2 linked regions of the Bacillus pumilus genome follow. The protein of the gene in region 1 interacts with the protein of each later gene in a pairwise test. Links are inferred from orthologs where the notes say so. Each region holds a gene or a part of one and is shown on either strand. Other genes may lie near its edges.

Region 1 (3,289 bases):
TGCTCACCTGTCATTTTGACCTTCACATGGTGATCTTCTTGACGGTATCTGAATTTAGCTGTGCATGTTAATTCACCGTTTTCACCGACAATATGAGGACGAGTCCAGCTGATATTGACGGCTGAAATGCTTTCAGAATATAAAAGTGGATTGTGAAAACCTTGTTCGACAAACAAAATATTTTGTTCCAAGTCTTTTCCAACGACAAACCAAGGATCACCGCTGCCGCCAATGCCAAGACCTTGGCGCTGACCGATCGTGTAATACATCAGTCCATCGTGCTCCCCTTTGACTTCTCCGTCCATCGTCTGCATCACGCCAGGCTGTGCAGGTAAATATTGACTGAGGAACGTTTTAAAGTTTCTTTCCCCAATAAAGCAAATACCCGTTGAATCTTTTTTCGTTGCGGTTGCGAGCTCTGCTTCTTTTGCCAATTCACGAACCCTTTTCTTCTCTAAATCACCGATTGGGAACATGACTTTATCAAGCTGTTCCTGAGTCAGCTGATTTAAGAAATACGTTTGGTCTTTGTTCGCATCAAGACCTCTAAGCATTTTAACTTCATCGCCAGTTCTGTCGACGCGCGCATAGTGACCTGTTGCTAAATAATCCGCACCGAGCGACAATGCATGCTCAAGAAACGCTTTAAACTTAATTTCTTTGTTACACATGACATCTGGGTTTGGCGTTCTGCCTGCTTTATATTCATCAAGGAAATATTGAAACACTTTGTCCCAATATTGCTTTTCGAAATTCACTGCATAATAAGGGATTCCAATTTGGTTACAGACGCGGATGACATCCTCATAATCCTCCGTTGCTGTACACACACCATTTTCATCTGTGTCATCCCAGTTTTTCATAAATATGCCGATCACATCATAGCCTTGCTCTTTTAGCATAAGAGCGGCAACTGATGAGTCGACTCCACCGGACATACCGACCACAACTCTTGTGTCTTCTGGTCTTTTTGTCATCTTCATCAACTCCATTTTCAATGAAACAGCATGTGCGTTTCGTTCTTCAGGTGCTTGGCTGTTTCATTTTTCACACACGAACAAAAGAGGAACGTTTATTTGGCTAAGCGTTTGACAACAGCTGCTATCTTACGTGCTGCCTGCTTCACGTGATCCTCTTCATTCCCAAGACCGAAGCTTATTCTGACTGAGGATGTCAGCTTGTCTGCTTCTTCGCCATACATGGCGCTTAACACGTGCGAAGGAAGGACGGATCCAGCCGTACATGCAGATCCACTTGAAACAGCAATTCCTTCCATATCTAAATTCACAAGTAACGATTCGATGGAAACACCCGGGAAATGAACATTTAAAATATGAGGCAATGTCTCTTTCGGATGCCCATTGATAGAGAAAATAAGTGATTCCTCATCGAATACTTGCAGCATGATTTCTTTGAGCTTACCATAATGCATGGCTTTTTCTCTTCTATTTTGCTTCGTTAATTGAACAGCTTCTGCAAGTCCCACGATCCCTGCCACATTTTCTGTACCAGCACGGCGTTTTCTTTCTTGTTCTCCACCGAACAATTGCGGAGAAAGTTTTACGCCTTCGTTTACATATAAAAAGCCAGTTCCCATTGGACCATTTAGCTTATGACCAGAAGCAGATAAAAGATCAATATGAAGGTCTGCTACATCGATTGGCATTGTTCCAAACGCCTGCACGGCGTCTGTATGAAAATGCGCAGTGTGATGGTGCATGAGTTCGCCAATGTCTTTGATTGGTTGAATTACACCTGTTTCATTGTTGCCGTACATGATGGTCACAAGAATTGTATCATCTCTTAGTGCCTGTTTTAGTTGTTCTAGATGAATCAATCCCGTTTCATCCACATCTAAATATGTCACATCAAATCCTAGCTTCTCTAGGCGTTCACATGTGTGGAGCACCGCATGATGCTCTGTTTTTGCTGTGATAATATGTTTTCCTTCATGCTGCCTTGCCATAGCCACACCTGTAATCGCCAGGTTGTCCGCCTCTGTTCCTCCACTTGTGAGGATGACTTCCTGTGGTTTACAGTGTAATTCTCCTGCAATCACTTCTCTTGCTTCATCAAGCCACTTTCTTGCCTCGCGCCCATATGAATGAATGCTAGAAGGATTGCCAAATATCTCTGTAAAGTAAGGGATCATCTTGTCCACGATACGCTGATCCATCGGCGTTGTTGCCGCATGATCTAAATAGATTCGTTCCATTTCAGGTACACCTCTGATCTAAATGTAGAACATATACGCGTCTTGATTTCCGTCATCTGTATAGCTTGCCAAGTCTTCAAGAGTTGTATTGTCTAGTACGTCTTTTACTGCATCACGAATTCGAATCCAAAGTTCACGCTTTGCTGGTTCTTCGTTTTCAATAACTTCGACAGGACTAATCGGTCCTTCTAATACACGAATAATATCACCGGCTGTGATCTCGTTCGGTTCATGTGCAAGAACATAGCCGCCATATGCACCGCGAATACTTTTCACAAGACGGGCATTCCGAAGTGGTGATACAAGCTGCTCTAAATAATGCTCAGACAAATTATTGTTTTGAGCGATTGATTTTAATGATGTAGGGCCTTCGCCATGTTTTTTGGCTAATTCGATCATGATCGTTAGACCATATCTGCCTTTAGTTGAAATTTTCAAGTTAAACACCTCTGCGTTTTCTATTCTATGTCATCAATTATTTTTTCTGATTTCATATACGCTGATATATAGACCAAAAGCAATTATATCATACTTTTAGCCAACTTTCATTTGCCGCTTCTAGGCGCTATAACAGGACGGATCCCTTTTCTATTTGAAGAAATTTCGGTACTCTATACAAACAAGACATTGCTTTAGGAGAGATAATCATGAAACCTTTAGCGTACCGGATGCGCCCAAGTCATATTGAAGACATCATTGGGCAGGAGCATCTCGTTGGAGAAGGTCAAATTATTAGACGAATGGTCGAGGCAAAACATTTATCCTCGATGATTTTATATGGACCGCCGGGCATCGGCAAAACATCAATTGCGACGGCGATCGCTGGCAGTACAAGCATTGCGTTTCGGACGTTGAATGCGGTCATTCATAACAAAAAGGATATGGAAGCTGTCGCCGCTGAAGCGAAAATGAGCGGCCAGGTCATCCTCATTTTAGACGAGGTTCACAGGCTTGATAAAGGAAAGCAAGATTTTCTTCTTCCTTATTTAGAAAATGGCATGATCATTTTAATTGGTGCAACGACGGCTAACCCTTATCATGCAATTAATCCTGCCATCCGGAGCCGGACACAAA
Region 2 (3,334 bases), 920 kb from region 1 along the record:
ATTCTATTAATTGATGAAGATGACGTAACAGCAGGGCATGCTGCTTCTGTTGGACGTGTCGATCCAATTCAACTGTATTACCTCATGAGCCGCGGGATTTCCAAAGAAGATGCAGAAAGACTTGTGATTTATGGCTTCTTAAATCCAGTCGTCAAAGAACTGCCGATTGAAGGAGTTAAAAAACAGCTCGTTTCTGTGATTGAAAGGAAAGTAAAATAATGAATATCAAAGACGTTCGTGAGCAATTTCCAATCCTTCATCAGCAAGTGAACGGTCATGATTTGGTGTATTTGGACAGTGCAGCGACTTCTCAAAAACCAAGAGTGGTCATTGATGCAATGAATGAGTATTACCGGTCTTACAACTCGAACGTCCACAGGGGTGTTCATACCCTTGGCACAAGAGCAACGGACGCATACGAGGGTGCGAGAGAGAAAGTTCGTGCATTCATCCGTGCTTCATCTGTCCAGGAGATTATTTTTACTAGAGGTACAACAACTGCACTAAACACAGTGGCGATCAGCTATGCTAGAGCAAACCTCAAAGAAGGCGATGAGATTGTCATTACGCACATGGAGCACCATGCGAATATCATCCCTTGGCAGCAAGCAGCAAAAGCAACTGGCGCCACATTGAAATACATTCCGTTACAGGAAGACGGCACGCTATCGCTTGAAGATGTGAAGCAAACGATCACACATCAAACGAAAATCGTCGCTGTCACACATGTTTCAAACGTATTAGGAACCATCAACCCGATTAAAGACATCGCAAAAATTGCCCACGATCACGGTGCTATTATCGTTGTCGATGGTGCGCAGAGCACCCCGCACATGCAAATTGATGTTCAGGATCTAGATTGTGACTTTTTCGCATTCTCTGGGCATAAAATGTGTGGACCGACTGGCATCGGTGTACTTTACGGGAAGAAGGACCTTTTGAATAATATGGAGCCTGCTGAGTTTGGCGGTGAAATGATCGACTTTGTGGATCTGTATGATTCTACTTGGAAAGAGCTTCCGTGGAAATTTGAAGCGGGAACACCGATTATTGCCGGAGCAGTTGGACTCGGAAAAGCGATTGATTTCTTAAATGACATTGGTATGGAGGAAGTCAGCCGTTACGAGCATCAGCTTGCCACTTATGCGCTTGAACGCTTTAAGGAGCTTGATGGTGCGACTGTTTATGGACCGCAGCACCGAGCTGGGCTTGTGACGTTTAATTTAGATGACGTCCATCCGCATGATGCGTCTACTGTTCTGGATACGGAAGGTGTCGCCATTCGTGCTGGACACCATTGTGCACAGCCGCTCATGAAATGGCTTGGTGTATCAGCGACTGCAAGAGCAAGCTTCTATCTGTATAATACAGAAGAAGAGATTGACCAACTCATTGCAGCGCTCCGTAAGACAAAGGAGTATTTTACGAATGTCTTTTAATGTAAACTTAGACACACTGTACAGACAAGTGATTATGGATCATTATAAAAATCCGAGAAACAAAGGTGTGTTAAACGACAGCATTGTCGTCGATATGAACAACCCTACGTGTGGTGACCGCATTCGTCTCACGATGAAAATCGAAGACGAAAAAGTCACCGATGCGAAATTTGAAGGAGAAGGATGCTCGATTTCGATGGCATCTGCCTCTATGATGACGCAGGCGATTAAAGGGAAAGATATTGAAACAGCTTTGAAAATGTCTCAGATTTTCTCCGATATGATGCTAGGAAAAGAATACGACGATTCCATTGATCTTGGTGATATTGAGGCGCTGCAAGGAGTGGCAAAATTCCCTGCCCGCATTAAATGTGCAACATTATCATGGAAGGCGCTTGAAAAAGGCGCATCTGCCGAAGATAACGGCAAATCATAAGATTGGAGTGAAAATGGATGGCTAAAAAAATGCCAGATGTTGGTGAATATAAATACGGCTTTTCTGATAAAGACGTTTCCATTTTCCGTTCAGAGCGCGGACTAACAAAAGAGATCGTTGAAGAAATTTCTCGTATGAAAGAAGAGCCTCAGTGGATGCTCGATTTCCGTTTGAAATCTCTTGAGCACTTTTACAACATGCCGATGCCACAATGGGGCGGAGATTTAAATGCATTAAACTTTGATGAAATTACGTACTACGTAAAGCCATCAGAGCGCTCTGAGCGTTCTTGGGATGAAGTACCAGAAGAAATCAAACAAACCTTTGATAAGCTTGGGATCCCAGAAGCAGAGCAAAAGTACTTAGCAGGTGTATCTGCTCAGTATGAATCTGAAGTTGTGTATCATAACATGAAGCAAGACCTTGAAGATCTAGGCATTGTGTTTAAAGATACAGACAGCGCATTAAAAGAAAACGAAGACATCTTCCGTGAGCACTGGGCAAAAGTCATTCCTCCGACTGACAACAAATTTGCTGCGCTTAACTCGGCTGTATGGTCTGGTGGTTCATTTATCTACGTACCAAAAGGGGTAAAAGTAGATACTCCACTTCAAGCATACTTCCGTATCAACTCTGAGAACATGGGTCAGTTCGAGCGTACACTGATCATTGTTGATGAAGGCGCACATGTGCATTACGTAGAAGGCTGTACAGCTCCAGTTTACACAACAAACTCACTTCACAGTGCGGTTGTTGAAATCATCGTGAAAAAAGGCGGCTACTGCCGTTATACAACGATTCAAAACTGGGCAAACAACGTCTTCAACCTTGTGACGAAACGTACAGTATGTGAAGAAAATGCAACGATGGAATGGATTGATGGAAACATCGGTTCTAAGCTGACAATGAAATACCCAGCCGTCATCCTAAAAGGTGAAGGCGCACGTGGTATGACATTAAGTATTGCCCTAGCAGGTAAAGGTCAGCACCAAGATGCAGGTGCAAAAATGATTCACCTTGCACCAAACACATCTTCAACGATCGTATCGAAATCGATTTCCAAACAAGGTGGTAAAGTCACATACCGCGGAATCGTTCACTTCGGACGTAAAGCAGAGGGTGCACGCTCAAACATCGAGTGTGACACACTCATCATGGATAACAAATCAACATCTGATACGATCCCTTACAATGAAATCTTAAACGACAACATTTCATTAGAGCACGAAGCGAAGGTATCAAAAGTATCAGAAGAGCAGCTATTCTACTTGATGAGCCGCGGAATTTCTGAAGAAGAAGCAACAGAAATGATCGTCATGGGCTTCATCGAGCCATTCACAAAAGAACTACCAATGGAATACGCCGTTGAAATGAACCGTTTGATTAAGTTTGAGATGGAAGGTTCTATTGGTTAACCTTTATATATCAAAGGTTTGAGGGGTTTCATCCCGCGCCAATT

The links.
Region 2: the proteins of GPS65_RS07800 (region 1) and sufU interact in binary tests that used the Escherichia coli proteins (3 or more experiments, as listed by UniProt). The link is inferred for Bacillus pumilus from one-to-one orthologs.

Annotation. Positions count from the first base shown.
Region 1 is NZ_CP047089.1:1,608,739-1,612,027, reverse strand. Bases 145-3,098 are described here. They hold GPS65_RS07800 (cysteine desulfurase family protein), read right to left. Parts: upstream 2,216-3,098; coding sequence 1,073-2,215; downstream 145-1,072. Other genes in these bases: GPS65_RS07790 (replication-associated recombination protein A), read left to right, coding at 2,863-3,098; cymR (cysteine metabolism transcriptional regulator CymR), read right to left, coding at 2,234-2,653; mnmA (tRNA 2-thiouridine(34) synthase MnmA), read right to left, coding at 145-977. Also shown: more of mnmA, read right to left, coding at 1-144; more of GPS65_RS07790, read left to right, coding at 3,099-3,289. UniProt on the Escherichia coli protein: Master enzyme that delivers sulfur to a number of partners involved in Fe-S cluster assembly, tRNA modification or cofactor biosynthesis. Catalyzes the removal of elemental sulfur from cysteine to produce alanine.
Region 2 is NZ_CP047089.1:689,443-692,776, reverse strand. What follows is about bases 153-3,151. They hold sufU (Fe-S cluster assembly sulfur transfer protein SufU), read left to right. Parts: upstream 153-1,428; coding sequence 1,429-1,875; downstream 1,876-3,151. Other genes in these bases: sufB (Fe-S cluster assembly protein SufB), read left to right, coding at 1,893-3,151; GPS65_RS03450 (cysteine desulfurase), read left to right, coding at 219-1,439; sufD (Fe-S cluster assembly protein SufD), read left to right, coding at 153-219. Also shown: more of sufD, read left to right, coding at 1-152; more of sufB, read left to right, coding at 3,152-3,290. UniProt on the Escherichia coli protein: A scaffold on which IscS assembles Fe-S clusters. Exists as 2 interconverting forms, a structured (S) and disordered (D) form. The D-state is the preferred substrate for IscS.